One region of the Flexivirga oryzae genome, then DNA from elsewhere that is predicted to be linked to it. Evidence: riboswitches for the same ligand, from Rfam matches in the RefSeq annotation. Region 1 holds a riboswitch; the other holds the start of a gene.
What was found. Region 1 has a riboswitch for fluoride ahead of FHU39_RS11680 (universal stress protein). Riboswitches for the same ligand answer to the same signal wherever they lie in the genome.

Region 1 (8,855 bases):
CACACGACTTCGACCAGCAGGTCGAAGCGGCCGGCCGTGAGGACGACGTAGGCGACCTCGGGCAGCTTGCTGAGTGCGTCCTGCACCGGTGTCAGATCACCTCGGACACTGATGCCGATCATCGCCTGGCGGTCGAATCCGACCTGTGCGGGATCGGTGACGGCGACGATCTGCAGCACCTCCGAGTCCAGCAACCGCTGGACCCGCTGGCGCACCGCCGCTTCGGACAGACCGATGTCGCGAGCGATCGCGGAGTACGCCGCGCGGCCGTCGGTCTGCAGACGCGCGATGATCGCCTTTGAGACATCGTCGAGCGTGGCGCCGGTCACACTGCGATTCGTCTCGGCCATGACTGCATTCTGCCACGCGTTTCGAAGCAGATCAACTTGTTTGCTTCGGATTCCGTCGTCACATGGGCAGGAAGGCTATGATTTGGCCATGGCGCTGAGTGCATTCGACCTCTATTCCGTCGGCATCGGTCCGTCGTCGTCGCACACCGTCGGTCCGATGCGCGCTGCGAAGACCTTCGTCGACGGTCTGACCGAGGCCGGGCAGCTGGATCGCGTGTGCCGCGTCCGGTCCCAGCTGTTCGGCTCGCTCGGCGCGACCGGTCACGGGCACGGCTCGGACAAGGCGGTCGTCCTGGGCCTGCAGGCAGAGGTGCCGGAGACCGTCGACACCGCGACCAGCGACACCCGGGTGGCGGACGCGCGAGAGCGCCATACCCTGATGCTGGCCGGCACCCACCGGATCGACTGGGACCCGGACGACGACCTGATCATGCACCGGCGCAAGTCGCTGCCGGCGCACCCCAACGGCATGCAGTTCGAGGCGTATGACGCCGACGGCGTGCTGCTCGCGTCGCACGTCTACTACTCGGTCGGCGGCGGGTTCGTCGTCGACGAAGCGGCGACCGGCGCGGACCGGGTGGTGCTGGACGACACCAGGATCGAGCTGCCGTTCCTCACCGGCGCCGAGATGCTGGCGGTCTGCGAGCGCGAGCAGTGCTCGGTGTCGGAGCTGATGCTGCGCAACGAGCTCTCCTGGCGATCGGCGGACGAGGTGCGCTCGGGGATGCTGCATCTGTGGTCGGTCATGCGCGACTGCGTGCAGGCCGGGATCGCGCACCAGGGCACGCTGCCCGGCGGGCTGAAGGTGCCGCGGCGCGCGCCGGAGCTGCACCGCGAGCTGACCAAGGGTGCGCTGCGGGACGACCCGCTGCGGGTCATGGACTGGGTCAACCTCTACGCGCTCGCCGTCAACGAGGAGAACGCCTCCGGCGGGCGGATCGTGACGGCACCCACCAATGGTGCTGCCGGCATCATCCCGGCCGTCCTGCACTACTACGTCAACTTCGTGCCCGGCGCCGACGACGACGGCGTCGTGCGATTCCTGTTGGCAGCAGCCGCGATCGGCATCCTCTTCAAGGAGAACGCGTCGATCTCCGGCGCCGAGGTCGGCTGCCAGGGCGAGGTGGGCTCGGCGTGCGCGATGGCAGCCGGTGGGCTCGCCGAGGTGATGGGCGGCACGCCGACGCAGGTGGAGAACGCCGCCGAGATCGGCATCGAGCACAATCTGGGGCTCACCTGCGATCCGGTCGGCGGCCTCGTACAAATACCCTGCATCGAGCGCAATGCGATCGCTAGTGTGAAAGCCATCAATGCCGCACGGCTCGCGGTCAACGGGAGCGGGGTGCACACCGTCAGCCTCGACAAGGCGATCAAGACGATGCGTGACACCGGCCACGACATGTCCGTGAAATACAAGGAGACGGCGCGGGGAGGCCTGGCCGTCAACGTGATCGAGTGCTGACCCGCCTGTCGCGGGTTGAGTAGGGCGGAGGAGCCCGTATCGAAACCCCACCGACGCAGACCGGGAACCGCTGCCAACAAACAACACAAAGGAGTGTCGTCAATGACTGACAGCCCACGCGAGTTGCGCAACTTCATCGGCGGTGAGTATGTCGCCGCCGAAACCGACCGGACGGCCGACGTGGTCGACCCGTCGACCGCGAAAGTTGTTGCCAAAGCACCGGTTTCGACCGAGGCCGACGTGGATGCGGCATACCGCGCAGCGTCGAAGGCGTTCGACGAGTGGGGCCAGACGACCCCGGGCGAGCGCCAGGCCGCACTGCTGAAGTTCGCCGACGCGATCGACGAGCGGGCCGACGACTTCGTCAAGCTGGAGGCGCAGAACACCGGTAAACCGTTCGCGCTGACCGCCACCGAGGAGGTGCCGGTCATGGTCGACCAGCTGCGCTTCTTCGCCGGTGCCGCACGGATGCTGGAGGGCAAGGCGGCGGCCGAATACATGGCCGGTCACACGTCGTTCATCCGGCGGGAACCGATCGGCGTCGTCGGTCAGGTGACGCCGTGGAACTACCCGATGATGATGGCGATGTGGAAGATCGCCCCGGCGCTGGCGGCGGGAAACACCGTGGTGCTCAAGCCGAGCGACACCACTCCGGAGACCACCCTGTTGCTCGCCGAGGTGGCCGCGGAGTTCCTGCCGGCCGGGGCGTTCAACGTCATCACCGGTGACCGGGAGACCGGCCGCGCGCTGGTGGAGCACCCGACGCCGCAGCTGGTGGCGATCACCGGATCGGTGCGCGCCGGGATCCAGGTCGCTGAGTCGGCGGCCAAGGACGTCAAGCGGGTGCACCTGGAGTTGGGTGGCAAGGCGCCGGTCGTCGTCTTCGACGACGCGGACATCGAGGCCGCGGTGGAGGGCATCGCGACCGCCGGCTACTTCAACGCCGGGCAGGACTGCACGGCGGCGACCAGGGTGCTGGCCGCTCCCGGCATACATGACGACTTCGTCGCCGCACTCGCCGAATTCGCCAGGAGCGACGCCAAGTTGGGTATGCCGGACAGCGAGGACGCGCTGCTCGGACCGGTGAACAACGCCAACCAACTGTCGCACGTCACCGGCTTCCTGGACCGGTTGCCCGACAACGCCAACGTGGCGGCGGGTGGCAATCGTGCGGCGGCACTCGGTGACGGCTACTTCATCGAGCCGACCGTCGTGTCGGGTCTGCTGCAGACCGACGAGGCGGTCCAGAACGAGATCTTCGGACCGGTCATCACGGTCCAGCGGTTCACCGACGAGGCCGAGGCGGTCGCGTGGGCGAACGACGTGCAGTACGGCCTGGCGTCCTCGGTGTGGACCAAGGACTTCGGCCGTGCGATGCGGGTGTCCAAGGCGCTCAACTTCGGCTGTGTCTGGATCAACACGCACATCCCGCTGGTGGCCGAGATGCCGCACGGCGGTTTCAAGCACAGCGGCTACGGCAAGGACCTGTCGCTCTACGGCTTCGAGGACTACACGCGCGTGAAGCACGTGATGGCCAACATCGACAGCTGACGACTCGCAAAGATCACGACGACGACCCACCAACCGACAGGCTCACCAACGACCGACAGGCTCACCAACGACCGACAGGCTCACCAATTCAGGCGCGAAAGGCCCTGAATTACTGAGCCTCTCGGTGTTTTGTGGGCCTGTCGGTGATGGGGTGGGGCGCGTTACGCGATGGCGCCGGCGTGGGGCGCGTTACGCGATGGCGCCGGGTGCGGGTCAGGCGCCGGCGTGCGGGTCAGGCGCCGGCGTGCGGGTCAGGCGACCGCAGCGCCCAGGGCGAGGCCGAGGAAGGCCGCGAGCAGCGAGACGACGACGGTCGCCACGGCGTACCGCCCGCTGTCCGCCCTGCCACGGGTCAGCCAGAGCCGCGCGGTCTCCACGGACGCGGTGCTGAAGGTCGTGAAGCCCCCGCAGAAGCCGGTGCCGAGCGCCGCCTTCGCGGTCGGTGAGAGCCAGCCGGCGTGGTGGGTCAGCGCACCGGTGAGGACGCCGAGTAGGAACGAGCCGACCACGTTGATCACGAACGTGCCGGCGGGGAACGAGCCACGCACCCGGCGCCGGACCTCGGCGTCGACCACGAAGCGGCTCACCGCGCCGACTCCGCCGCAGGCCGCGATCAGCAGCGTTGTCATGCGGTTCCGCCGATCGGGACGAACGCCTTCGCGGCCCGGATGCCCGCCCACGCGAGGAGCGCTCCCAGCACGACGGTGGCCACGACATACCCGGTCGCCATCGGCCAGGGCAGGTCCGTGGTTTCCACCATGAACGTGCTGTATGTCGTGTAGCCGCCCATCACACCGGTGCCGACGCCCAGGCGCACCAGCCGGCGACCCCCGGTGTCCTCGCCCGAGCGCACCAGACCCTCGAGCAGTAGCCCGAGCAGGAACGCGCCGGTCAGGTTGATCGACAGCGTGGTCCACGGCCACGTGCCGGAGGGCCCGGCGAAGGCGTCGCCGAGAAGCGATCGGATGGCGGTGCCCACGGCGCCGCCGAGGAAGACGACACCCAGCAGCACCGGGTCGCGGTGCGCGTGGATGGAGGCTCGGCGGCGGGTCGACGTCAATGCCACGGCAGCCCGTCCGACCAGTCGACGACCTGGAGCGGCACCACGATGACCGGGCGGTGCTGGTGGTGGGCCAGCCGGACCGAGACCGACCCGCTGAGGAACTCGCGCATCGGGTGCTTGCTGAGCCGTGTCCCGACCACGAACCCCGCCGCATCCACCGCGCGGGCCAGGTGGGTGAGTGCGCGGTCCGGGCGTCCCGCGAGGTAGTGGAAATGCCACGGGACGCCGTCTTCGCCGAGGGCGTCGCGAATCTGGTCGGTGATGGTTTCGGCGGTGACCTGCCACTGTTCGTCGGCGTCGTCCGGGTCGATCGGTGCGTGTCGCACGTTGCCGTCCGGGTGTTCCTCGACGACGTAGCGGGTCTGGTCGGCATACCCGAAGTGCACCGAGGGCGCGCCGACCGCACGAGCCAGGGTCACCGCCGTGAGGGCGACGAGTGGCGGCTGGTTCGGCATGACGCCGACGACGATCGGGTGGGCGTGGAAGTCGACCAACCGGTCGGGACTGGGCTGGGGAGGCTGTGGCGACATTCGTCTGACTCTCTCCGGACTCCGGTGACGGGCAGCACGACCTACCCGTCGACATCGACGTGGTAGGAACCATCAGCAGGTTGCGGTTCGGACCGCGGAGGTCCGGGCGGGATCCATCGCCCGGCACCACCATAAGGGACACCCGCGCTACCTCGTGGTAACCGGGTGGCCGACCCGCTGCCGTCGGATCGGCGTAGCGTTGCCGTCATGCGCATCGAGCACGTCGGGTTCGACCCGGACTTCGTCGACTACCAGCAAGCGTGGGACCTGCAGCGCGAGGTGCACGCGCGGGTGGTGAGCGGTGAGCAGGAGGACACCACGTTGCTCCTGGAGCATCAGCGGGTCTACACCGCGGGCAAGCGGACCGCCTGGTACGACCGGCCGACCGACGGTTCACCGGTCGTCGACGTGGACCGTGGCGGCCGGATCACCTGGCACGGCCCGGGGCAGCTGACCGGCTACCCGATCGTGCATCTGCCCGTCCCACTGGACGTCGTCGGCCATGTGCGTCGCCTGGAGCAGTTGATGATGGACGTCTGCTCGGACGTCGGGCTGCAAGGAACGGTCCGTGTCGAGGGCCGCAGCGGTGTCTGGCTGCCCGCCGGCGACGGCAAGCCCGAGCGCAAGCTCGGCCAGATCGGGGTCCGGGTGAGTCACGACGTGGCCATGCACGGCTTCGCACTCAACTGCAATTGCGACCTGTCGTGGGCGAATATCATTGTGCCGTGCGGTATTTCGGATGCCGGTGTGACGTCGATCAGCCAAGAGCTGGGCCGCGACGTGACCGTGCAGGAGGTGCTGCCCTACATCGAGAAGCGCCTGCCCGACATCCTGCGTTAGCCGTCGCGCAGCGGGTCGTATGGCGCCAGCTCGATCCCCGGGTCGCGGCCTGCGGCCAGCGCAGCCGCGACGGACCCGACATACGGCCCCATGGTGAGGCCGGACGCGCCCAGGCCGTTCGCGATGACCAGTCCGGGTAGCTCCGTCGTCCCGAGCAACGGCCTGATGTCCGGACCGACCGGCCGGAACCCGATGCGGGCCTCCAGGAAACCGGCATCCGCCAAGCCCGGCGCAACCTTGAGTGCTTCGGTGAACACCTCGTGCAGCCCGGCTGCGGTGAGCCGGTAGTCGAAGCCGGCGCCCGCTTCCCGGGTGGCGCCGACGACGACCCGGTCGTCGAAGCTGAGCAGGTAGTGGTCGGACCTCGGCAGCAGCATCGGCCAGTCCGAGGTGTCGGTGCCGGGCAGGTCGAGGTGCACGATCTGCCCGCGCATCGGCGTCACCGGTGGGTGCAGCCCGAGCGGCTCGAGCAGTCGCGGTGACCAGGCGCCCGACGCGTCGATCACGACGTCGGCGCCGATCGCGGCACCGTCGACCTCGACGCCTTCGACGCTGTCGCCGGCCAGGATGGTCGCGCGTCCGGTGACGATCCGCGCACCGCGTCGACGTGCGGCGGACCAGAGCGCATCCCTGAGCCTGCGTCCGTCGAGGCGGGCGGCGCCGGGTACGTGGATCACCGGGCCGTCGTGGTGCAGCAGCGGATGCAGCGCGCGTGCGGCCGGCCCGTCGAGCACCTCGACCGGGCCCGCGATCGCCGATTCGGCCGCGCGCCGTCGCACCGTCGCGAACGCCGCGTCGACGTCGTCGTCGGTGGTCAGCCGCAGCGCGCCGACCTGTCGGTACCCGAAGTCGGGCTGCCCGTCGTCCTGCAGGTGACGCCGCAACTCGGTGTAGTACTCGGCGCCCGCCGCTGCGATCCGATACCAGTCGGCATCCTCCTCGCGGGACGACCACGGCGAGATGATCCCGGCGCCGGCCGAGGTGGCACGTCCGTCGAATTCTGCGTCGACGAGCGTGACGTCGATGCCGTCCCGGGCGAGCTGATAGGCGGCCGATGCGCCGACCACACCGCCACCGATCACGACGACTGACATAGGCGCTGTTCCTTCCGCGGACGAACGGGTGCTGCGAGGGATTATGGCGCTCGTAGGTCTCCCCTGGGGGGACTCCGGTACGCGGGGAGCCCGGATTCCCGGTCATAGCCCTCCCCAGTGGGGACCCGTGCACGGAAATCGGCGGATACCCGCTCGTAGGTCGCCACTGGGGGGACTCCGGTACGCCCGGGGCCGGGCCGCCCGACACCCGACGCGCCCGCCGGGGCGGGAGCGGCATACACCGTAAGCTGTGGGCTCCGAAGAGAACCTCCCACGAAAGCCAGATTTGTGACGCTGTCCGTCCGCGCATGCACCGCCACCGAGTTCCTCGACACGGTCCACCAGGCAGGCAGGACCGTGCCTGTCGAGCAGTCGCCCGAATGGGCGAGGTATGACGATGTCCTACCCGGCCGGGAGCACTGGCGCTACCTGGTCGTCGACGACGGCGACACCCCGCTGGCCGCGATCAGCCTGACGTCGTTCGCGGGGCGGTTCCTGGAGCAGCTGTGGGCCAAGCACGGGCCGATCTGGCTGGCCGAGGACCGCAGCCCCGAGCGGGAGCGCGCGGTGCGCGACGCCCTGTCGGCATACATCCGCAGTGAGCGGCCGAGCGCCGCCGTGCTGCGGTTGCACACGGTGCACCCGGGAGACGACCTGGTCGACCCGCTGATCGCGATCTTCTACGACCGCACGATCGTGCTCGACCTGACCAAGGACGAGGACCAGCTGCTCGCCGAGATGTCGCAGAGCGGCCGCCGCAACATCCGCAAGGCGATGAAGAACGACGAGCTCGTCTTCACCGACGACACGGCGATCAGCGAGCAGGAGTTCGCCGACGTCATCTACCCGATCTTCGAGGAGACCGGGCGCCGTGGCGACTTCGTGCTGCGACCGCCGGCGTTCTACTACGAGATGCTGCGGCAGCTCGGCCCGGACGTCTGCCGCCTCTACACCGTGCGGCACCGGGGCACGGTCGTGTCCTGGGCGCTGGTGACGGTGTATGACGGCGAGGTCGACTACTACTTCGCGGCGTCGTCCGCCGAGGCACGCAAACTGCTGGCCGCGTACCTGATGGCGTGGGGCACGATGCGCACCACGAAGGCCGAGGGCGCGACCTACTTCGACTTCCTCGGCTGCGGCTCGGACCGCTCGCCCTACCTGGACACCCTCAACGAGTTCAAGCTCGCCTTCGCCAAGAAGGGCATGATCGACGCGCCCGGCCCGTGGGACGTCGTGCTGCGCCCGAACGTGCTGCGTGCCTACCACGCCCAGCGCACCGCGCTCGCGGGCGTCGGTCGTGCCAAGCAGACCGCGCGGGCGATCATCGCCGGTGTGCCGCGGTCGAAGTCGGACGCGGTCGGGCTCGCCGACGTCGCGACCAGCAAGCTCGCCGGCGCCGTCACCCGGGCGCCACAGCCGCCGGCCGCCGCGCCGAATGTGCTGCCGGTCGTGCTCGACTTCACCCTGTCCGGTTACGCACTGGCCCGTGCGTTCCACGAGCGTTACGGCCTGACCAGCGTCGCCGTCGTCCCGTTCACCACGGGTGCGATCGCCGACTCGTCGATCATCCCGCACGTGCGCGAGGTCGGCCCGGACGGCGTGCACAACGTCGACCTCGTGTTGCGCGAGATCCGCAAGGTCGCGACCGAAAACCCTGAGCTGACAGTGATTCCGCTGACCAACCACGACGGGCTGGTCCAGGCGCTGTCGGCCAAGCGGGCCACGCTCGGCAAGAACGTCCTGGTCCCGCACGAGTCACCCGAGATGCTGCACCGGGTCTCCGACAAGAACGTCTTCAACCAGCTGTGCGCGGCAGCGGGAGTGCCGACGCCGCGCACCGTCGTGCTCGACTTCGCGGACGGGCGCCCGAGCTCGGACGTCGCCGACCTGCCGTGGCCGCTGATCGTCAAGCCCGCCGACTCCGGGCACTACGCGTCGCTGCGGATGCCGGGCAAGAAGAAGCTC
Region 2 (8,855 bases), 270 kb from region 1:
TGGTTGGTGCTGGCCGTGATGGCATTCAATCTGACCCGGGCCGCGGCAACCCTGACCAGCACGGAGCTAGCCAAGGCCACCACCGCAACGATCCGTCACAAACTGATCACCGTGCCCGCACGAGTCGCGACCTCCGCACGCCGGATCACCGTGCACCTACCGCGCGACTGGCCATGGGAAAACGCGTGGAGCGCCATGTTCGACCGCGTCAGTGATCCGCCAGCGCTCCTCGCGGCCTGACCACCCAGCAGCACTGCTGCGCAACCCGAGGACACCAGTGGAACAACCGGACAGCGAGGCCCGACAGGCCAGCACGCCCACAACCACTGACCCCACGATCACGACCACCTGCCGCCACCGCCGAGCTCATCGGTGGATCGAGGCTTAGGGATGCAAGGAAGCCCCGCGTGACAAGCCCCTGGAGGTGGCTCGATGACCGAGATCACGCAACCGGCAGTGAACTACCCCGACGTGCTGCACATGCCGCCCCGTGATGCGCTACAGCTGGGTGTCGAAGGCCAGGACAGGGAAGCCAACCAGACCCGACTGGTTATCGCCGAACGCATTGTCGGCGAAGCTGACGCAGCCACCGACCGCGCGTACGCAAGCGCTCACTGGATGAACGAGCCCGACGTCCCGCAACCTCGCATTGCGCAAGCTCTGGCTGCGCACGGCGGCGATATGGCTCAAGCAGTCCGGGATCCGCGGGTCGTCGAAGGAGTCCGCGATCAGCTCGGGTATCGGCCGCAGTGGGAGGACGTCTACGACTATGAGGACGACATGATCCCGTCCGGCCAGCACCTGTTCAATCAACTGGAAGCCGACGACCGCGCACTGGGTGAAGTCCGCACCACGATCAACGAGATGCGTGCCGCCGTCGGGGTCGAACCCATCGACGAGCAGCACCTCCTGGCGGCGACTGGGGTCGAACCCCGGAGCGGTCTCGAGGTCGCCGAGGCTCGCGCGGTGTCCCACGGGAAGGGCGCCGCCGCGGAGCGGCTGAACATCGTGACTGCCGACCTAACCCTCGCCCGGCAGCCCGGAGACGCACCATCGTTCTAGATCACCGCTGCACGTGGATCCGATTCAGGTCGGAGTGGGCAACTGGCGGAGTGCTCAATTCGAACGGTGCGAATTGCTTGCCCTGAGTACCGAAACGGCCGGTATCGCCGAGGAGTGAGTTGACGAGCTTCGTCATCGTGAAAGCCGCGTTGGGGGCTGTATGTCGGATTCACAATTCTTCTGAGTGCTTGCTGACCTGTGACGGCACAAACAGGATCGGCCTGTCTCCGTGGCGGACCAGCTGCTCGGTGGCGTTGAGCCCGGCAATGCCGTGCAGGAAGCGTCTCAGTGCGGCTGCCAGAGCACGCGCGTGCAGGTGCGGTCCGACGACGATCAGGCCGGCATCGAGTTGTTCGGCCCGGTGCAGCAGCGCATGCCAGGAACCTCCGCGTTGCATGTGGTAGTCCCAGTCATCGCCGGGCAGTTCGACCAGCGATTCTGCGTGGCGGTGCCGCGTTTGGAGGCGTTCGTCGACTTCGTTTCTGCCAGTCGGCGAGGTCGGGGTCGATTGGGGTGTCTTCGAGGTCGATGATGTGTTCGACGTGCAGGCGGACGTGCAGCACTGCGGCCAGGCGGGGCGCCTGAATCGCCGGCAGTGGGAGGCCGCTCATGGTCGCCGGGACGCGATCAGGGCCATTCGGCGCACCACAACCTTGCCAGCAGCAGCTTGGAAGGGCTATTAGCCGGGTCTGCGGTTCGGGCCGCGGGGCCAGGCGAGCTCCATCGCCCTTCGGCGCGGAGCCCTTGCGAGCAGCGGCGCCACTGCCGGTCAAGCACTTCTGTCGGCGCGTCGGTCGGCGTACCGTGCTGCACGCCGACGCTGATCGCAAGGCAGGACGGGACCAGGTGTGATGGCTGAGTCGAGGGATGAATGGTGCCGCCTCATCCTGGCCCGGCACGGGCAAACCGTGCTGAACGCCAACGGTGAGCTGCGCGGGCACCTGGACCCGGACCTGGACGACGTGGGCCGGCGGCAAGTCGCGGGCCTCGCCGAAGCGCTCACTGTGTATGACGTGCAGGTAGTGCGACACAGTCCCTTGCTGCGGGCACGCCGCACCGCCGAAGCGATCGCGGCCGCCGCCGGCACTACCGACGAAGCCGACGAGCGGCTGATGGACCGCGACTACGGGCAGTGGTCCGGCCACCCCAAGGCCGCCGTGATCGCGCAGTGGGGGTCGCTGGACGCGGCCCCCGGTGTGGAGCCCGCCGAGGATGTTCTCGCCCGCGCTGCTGCCGCACTGGAGGCGTATGCCGACCAGCCAGGGGTGGTGCTGGTCGCCCATGACGCGGTCAACCAACTGCTGCTGGGCCACCTGGACTCGTCCCTGACCGTTCCGCCGCGGCAGCGAACCGCCTGCTGGAACGTGTTGCAACACAACAAGACTCAGGGATGGCGCATCCTGGAGATGGACAAGGTGGCCGCAGTCGACAGTTGAGTCCCGTTGAGTGACTGTCATCGCTGTTCAGTCCGTCCACCAATGGGCATACCGCAACTCGGGATACAACTTCTGCAGCCGGGTGAGCCGGTTGTACTTGGCTACCCGCTCACCCCGGGCGGGCGCGCCCGCTTTGAGCTGGCCGGTCCCGGCGCCGACCGCCAGGTCAGCGATGAACGTGTCCAGTGTTTCCCCGGACCGGTGCGACACCATGGTGCGGAATCCCACCTCCTGCGCGGCCCGTAACGCCTCCAGCGTCTGGGTGACCGTGCCGACCTGATTCGGTTTGATCAGTGCGGCGTTCGCGATCCCCTCCTTGGCGCCGACACGGATGCGCTGCGCGTCGGTGACGAAGATGTCATCACCCAGGATCTGCACCGTGGAGCCCAGCCGATCCACGATGTCGCGCCACGCGTCCCGGTCCGACTCGTCGAACGGGTCCTCGATGCTCCAGATCGGGTAGTTGGTCGCGAGGTGGACGTACCGTTCCAGCAGGTCGTCGGCGGACCGCCAGCGGCCGTGCAGCCGGTAGTACTTGCCGTCATAAAAGCTATTCGCTGCGGCATCCAGTGCCAGCCGGACGTTGAGCCCGGGTGTCAGGCCGCCTTGCTCGATGCTGCGGACCAGGATGTCCAGCACCTGAGCCTCGTCGTCGGTGTCCGGGGCGAACCCGCCCTCGTCGCCGACACCGACCGCCCCGAACCGGGCCCGCAGTTCGCCCTCCAGCGCCGCATAGATCTCCGCGCCCATCTGGATGGCATCCGTGATGGTCATCGCGCCGGCGGGGGCGATGAGGAACTCCTGGAACGCCAGATCGTTGGCGGCGTGTGCGCCCCCGTTGACCACGTTGAAGTGCGGCACCGGCATCACAGGGGTCGTTCCCAACTGCTCGGATATCCACTGGTGCAACGGGATTCGTTGCTGGTGCGCGAGTGCGCGGGCGCAGGCGATGGAGACCGCGACCGCGGTGTTGGCGCCGATCTTCGCGAAATTTCCGGTGCCGTCCAATGCGGCGAGTGTGCCATCGATCTGATCCAGGGTCGTCCAGGCCCTGTCGGTCAGGACCGGCTCGATCTGACTGTCGACGAACGTCATTGCTTTGGTGACGCCGAGCCCGCGATAGTCGGTGCCGCCGTCGCGCAGTTCACGCGCTTCGTGCTCACCAGTCGAGGCGCCCGAGGGTGCGCTGCCGAAGAAGCTCAGCCCGTCGGCGGTGATCACCTCGACCTGCAGAGTGGGATGGCCGCGAGAGTTCAGAATCTGCTCCGCGCTGACACCGGTAAGTCGCAAGTCCTGGTTCGTTGTCATCGTGACCTCTTCGCTGGGTTCGTTAGGGGAATGGTGGTATCTGAGTGATCGTGACGGGATGTAACCGGTTGCGGTTCTTGACGTTCCGTGTCCGGACCGTCACCGGTTAAGGAGCTGTCCAGTGGTGTGCCGAACACCGTGCGGTACACGTCGCCCCCGAAGCTGGTGGGCAGCGGCGGCGCTTCGATCAACTGGAAGGGGCGCTCACCGCCTGCGCCGCGTTCGGCCCGCAGGAACACCGACGGACGTGAGTTGTCGAACAGCTGCTTGGCCAGGGCGAACAGGTGCGTCACCAGCAGGACAGTCACGCCGCTGTCGACCAGGGCCGTGAGCACATCGAAGCCGACGTCGGAGGCCTCCTGCTCGTTGGTGGAGGCGAACGATTCATTCGCCAGCAGCATCCCGCCCGGTGCCACCGTCCCGGTGATCCTGCTCATCCGCTCCAGTTCCTCGTCGAACTTCCCGTGCTCCATGCCGGTGTCCTCCTCACGCTTGAAGTGGGTGAAAATGCCTGTGCAGACGGCAAACCGGAATTGTGCGGCGGCCGCGAACATGCCCGCCTGAGCCATCAGCTGGGCCACCCCGACCGCCCGCAGCGTCGTGGACTTGCCACCCCTGTTGGCGCCGGTGAGCACCACCAGGCGTGCCCGGCTGGCAGCGACCGTCACCGGTACCGGCGCGTGTTTGCTCTGCAAGGCGAGCGGTACATCGCGAAGCGCCACCGCGTTCAGCTCGCGGACGTCGTTGTCGCAGACGTCCGGGAAACAGGTCGGCACCTGGAGTTCGCGCAGGGTTACTTGCAACCGGACGCAGCCCAGGTAGAACGCCACTTCGCGTTGCAGACAGGTCAGGAAGCCCAGAATGTGTGTTGCCGAGGTGTCGGCGGCGTTGGAGACCTGAGTGAGGCTGCGGTCGCGGAACTCAGCGAAGGCTTCCATTCCTGCCTGGTCGCGGTCGGCGATCGTGTAGGAGAACGTAGGTTTGCGCAGCCGCGGCCGCCGCCCGATCAGCCAGTTGCCCGACGTGCGCGCCAGCAGCGGCCGCATCCTGGACACCGCATCGTTTCGATCCAGCTGCGCCGACACCAGCAGGCCGTGCGCCAGTTCCAGCTCTCTCACCTGCTCTCCGGCCTCGTGCAAGTAGGGGTCATCGAGCTGCTCGGCCAGCACGGCGCACATGCCGCGCACGGCGTCCGACCTGGCGGCCGTGCCGAGTGGACCGGTCACCTGCCGCACCCGGGCGACCGCGTCCAGCAGTCGTTTGAGGACCTCCACCGACCGGCGCAGGGTGGATTCCGGCCGCAGCCGGAGCGTGCTGCGGTAGATCTTCTTCTCATCAGCGATCGCCTCGGTGGCGATCGTGTACAGCTCTGCGAACTCGCCAGCATGCGCGATCGCGTCGGCCAGCACCGCTTGCCGGTAGCGCACGATCTGCGGCGTCGTGTCTGTGGCGGTCAGGACCTGCGCACACACCGCGTACGTCAACGCGTCCTTGCCGGCCATCGCGCTTAGCACGGTGGGCAGCTCCAGATCAGCGACCAGGTCGGCCAGCAGCGGCGGCGTGCTCTCAGCGGGCGTGCCCAGGTCCCGGTCGGGAAACAGCAAGTGGGGGCGCATCAGCTGACCGCCTGACGAATGTCGTCATACGTCAGCTGATATCGGCGCGCGATCGCGGCCGCGTGCACCTTGCCGTCCGCCCGTTTGCGCACCACCTTGAACGTGCGCACCGAGTCGTCGTCGAGGTCGGTGGTGCTCATCATGCTCACCACGTGCCGGTCCAATCGGGTCAGTCCGTCCACGAAGGTCACGTACACGCCGAGGGCACCGGTGTCGATCACCTGCCGCAAGATCGTCGCGCCCAGCACGTAGGCGTCGGCCAGGGAGGTCGAGCCGAACGTCTCGTTGAAGACGATGACGCTGTCGCCGGTCGCGCTCTCTAACAGTGTCTTGGCGCGGCGCAGTTCGTCCTCCAACTTGCCCGCCAGGGTTTCGATGCTCTCGGCCCGCTCGAAATGCGTGTAGACCGCGTCCGGCAGGAACAACGCCGCCTGTGCGGCCGGCACCGGTAGCCCGAGGGAGGCCAGGTAGTGCAGTTGCCCGAACATACGGGCGGTGGTGGTCTTGCCGCCCTGGTTCGGCCCGGAGATCGCCAGGATCTGCTCGGGTGGGGTCAACTCGAGATCGTTGGTCACACAACGCTGTTCGTCGGTGGCGTGCTGGTTCGCCAGTGCAACATCGCAGCCGGCGATGACCCGCTCGGCGCGATTCTCACGAGACAGCCGGGGCAGTGTCCACCGCACGCCGGCGGGCTTCAACGCGCGCATGAAATCCAGCCAGTGCACGTAGAAGGCTGCCTCGCGTTCAGCGTCCAGCCACCACTGGGGAAGGAACCCGGCATGCGCGCGATGGAAGGCTGCAACATCGGTGAACAGGGTCGGGAACAGTTGGCCGAGCAGGTGCAGCACCGCCGACTCGACACGATCCAGCTGGTGCGCGCTCCGGCCCTGGTCCTGATCCTCGATCCGGCCGGGGGCAGCGAACCGCGCGAACGTCTCCAGTACCGAGCCGGCGAAATCCGGTTCGTCACCAGGCGGTGCGATGACGATCTTGCCCGCGTAAGTGTGGACTACGAACCGTAGGTCGTCCAGCCCCTGCTCCAGCCGCGCGGCTTCGTCCCGCAGCGCCGCGAACTCGGCGCTGCGTCGGTATTCGGTCAACCGGTCCCGCAACCCGAGCAGCCCGGCGGCATGCACCGGTGCCGCATCCAGGCCGTCGCTCGCCGCGACCACCGCAGCGCAATGGGCCGACACCGCACCTAGGAACCACCGGTCTGCCTGCAACGCGTCATACAGCTTCTCGGCCAGCCGGTCACGCACGGCCGCTGCATCGGTCACGAACGACCGGATCACATCCGCCGTGGCAGCGGCTTCCAGATCGCTGAAAACCGCATGCCGGTGGCCGACCACGGCTAAATCGTCACTCGGGCACTCGAAGAACTCATCGAAGCGGTACTGCTCGGCACCCGCGCAGATCGACGCGAACACCTGGTCCAAGTTCAGATCGCTCAGGGTGCCCTCGGGCGGGCGACGATCAAGCTCAGCCGCGCCAGGCGGCAATGGATAAAGCAGCGTAGAGCGATTGCGGAGCATGGGCGTGGCTCACCTTCGTATCGATCGAAGGTGCCATCAGCCACGAGGGCGGTTTGCGAAAACTTCGCCGGCGGACTCCATCGCCGCTTTCACTGTAATGCATGAACTGCAGCGTGGCACCCACCGCTCACTCGGCCGTGTCTCCTCTCAACACGGCGATGCAGCTCGCCGTGAGTGCGCGGTCGCCGGTGCCTGTATGACGCCGATAGCGCTACTAGTCCATGCAGACAGCGTGTAAAGGCAGGCGCAGAAAGGCATCAATGGCCAGCGGCCGTGGTGCCGCTTCACACATCTCGTGTTCACCTGCTCGAAGCTCGCGCAAAATGGTTTCCGCCGGGCAGCGAACGAACCTCCGGCCAAGCGTGACAACCCGGTTACGGGCCGCATCAGGTCGACCTTAATGTCACCCCGGTTGGATTGCAGATCGGCGACCCCAGTGATCCGTTCTCTCGCGGACGTAATTCACTCCCGTGCGAGTCTTGTCGACCGGGGACTTCTAACCATTTCCGGCTGCGGCCAACCGTCGGCGAGTTAGCACCAGCAATGGGAGGGCGGCGAGCTGGACGAGGGCGGAAATCACGGCCAGCGCCACCAGGGACGTGTCGTAAAGCACGCCGAGCAGGATGCTGCCGGCGAACCACGCGACGCCGAAGCCGGTGTCGAACAGTCCGAAGGCCGAGGCGCGCCGGTCAGCGGGCACGATGGTGGTTAGCACTGCCTTGATGATCGACTCCTGCGCGGCCATACCCAGACCCCAGGCAAGGATCCCGATCACCGCCAGCGGCAAGCTGCCGAGGAAGACTAGCGGTGCGTATGCGGCGGTTAGGACCGTCACGACGAGCACGGACCGCAGACCGACGCGGTCGAACGCCTTGCCCAGGACCAGTGCCGCCACTGCTTCGGCGGCCATTGCCACGGCATACAACACCGGTGCGACCGTGGAGCCGACCATGCGCTCTTCGCTGAAATGCAAGGCGATCAGCGGCCAGTCGGCGTAGCCGACCGCGATCAAACCCATCGCGGCCAGGTAGAGCCAGAACGCCGGCGGGCGCGGCGCGCCGTCGGTCGGCGGGGCGGGTGCCTCAGATTCCAGGTCCGCGGGGTTGGGGAACTGCCGCCAGGTGAAAACCAACGAGAGCAGGGTCAGTGCGGCGGGGATGCCGAGCCAGGCGAAGGCAGACCGGTCACTTCCGTGCAACCACAGGACAAGGCTGACCACCAGCGGGCCGACCATCGCGCCACCGGCATCGAGCGCCTCGCGCACGCCGAACGCCCAGCCGCCGCCGAGTCGGTGTGCCGCATGTGCGGTCATCGCGTCCCGGGTCGGGATGCGGATCGCCCGCCCGACCCGTTCGGTGACGATCAGGGCCGCGGCGACCGGCCAGTTGCCGGATACTGCGAGCAACGGCACCACGGCCATCTGCAGGGTGTACCCAAAGAACGCGATCGCCCAATACCTGCCCGTGCGATCGGCCGCCCGCCCAGCGAACCAACGCAACCCATAGCCGAGTAACTCGCCGCCCCCGGCGACGACCGAAACGACCAGGCCGCTGGCCCCCAGCGATCCGAGGAAGGGACTGGTGATGCTGCGGGCGCCCTCGTGCGTCATGTCGGAGAAGGCGCTGACGACCCCGATCAGCAGCACGAACCGCAACGCGGCGCGCCGAGCCAGCACCGGATGCGAACGAATAGGGATCGGCGGATCGGCGGGATCCTGCACGGTGGGCACCTCCGCACTCCATGCGGCGCACGATCGCACGCCGCCGGTTCGAAAGTAACGCTCCCGACCCGGGAACGGTGCAACGTCGCCATGCGCACCGCAGCCGGTCACCACGAGCTCTCAGGACCCTCTCAGCCAGGAAAGGATTAGCTGGCGGCTCGACGTGCCCAGCCAGGGCGCA

Region 2: it holds a riboswitch for fluoride, as region 1 does, so the genes downstream of both, FHU39_RS10350 (MutS-related protein) here and FHU39_RS11680 (universal stress protein) in region 1, are expected to answer to the same signal.

Annotation. Positions count from the first base shown of each region.
Region 1 is NZ_JACHVQ010000001.1:2,471,286-2,480,140, reverse strand. It holds gene FHU39_RS11705 (Lrp/AsnC family transcriptional regulator) at 1-350, opposite strand, end outside; gene FHU39_RS11700 (L-serine ammonia-lyase) at 439-1,812, shown strand; gene FHU39_RS11695 (gamma-aminobutyraldehyde dehydrogenase) at 1,915-3,363, shown strand; gene FHU39_RS11690 (fluoride efflux transporter FluC) at 3,615-3,992, opposite strand; gene FHU39_RS11685 (fluoride efflux transporter FluC) at 3,989-4,429, opposite strand; gene FHU39_RS11680 (universal stress protein) at 4,420-4,956, opposite strand; fluoride riboswitch at 5,013-5,086, opposite strand; gene lipB (lipoyl(octanoyl) transferase LipB) at 5,134-5,796, shown strand; gene FHU39_RS11670 (NAD(P)/FAD-dependent oxidoreductase) at 5,793-6,890, opposite strand; gene FHU39_RS11665 (GNAT family N-acetyltransferase) at 7,179-8,855, shown strand, end outside.
Region 2 is NZ_JACHVQ010000001.1:2,198,894-2,207,748, reverse strand. It holds gene FHU39_RS10380 (IS1380 family transposase) at 1-240, shown strand, start outside; gene FHU39_RS10375 (hypothetical protein) at 433-1,062, shown strand; gene FHU39_RS10370 (hypothetical protein) at 1,232-1,459, opposite strand; gene FHU39_RS10365 (histidine phosphatase family protein) at 1,914-2,498, shown strand; gene eno (phosphopyruvate hydratase) at 2,526-3,806, opposite strand; gene FHU39_RS10355 (MutS-related protein) at 3,803-5,410, opposite strand; gene FHU39_RS10350 (MutS-related protein) at 5,422-6,849, opposite strand; fluoride riboswitch at 6,975-7,048, opposite strand; gene FHU39_RS24980 (MFS transporter) at 7,451-8,683, opposite strand.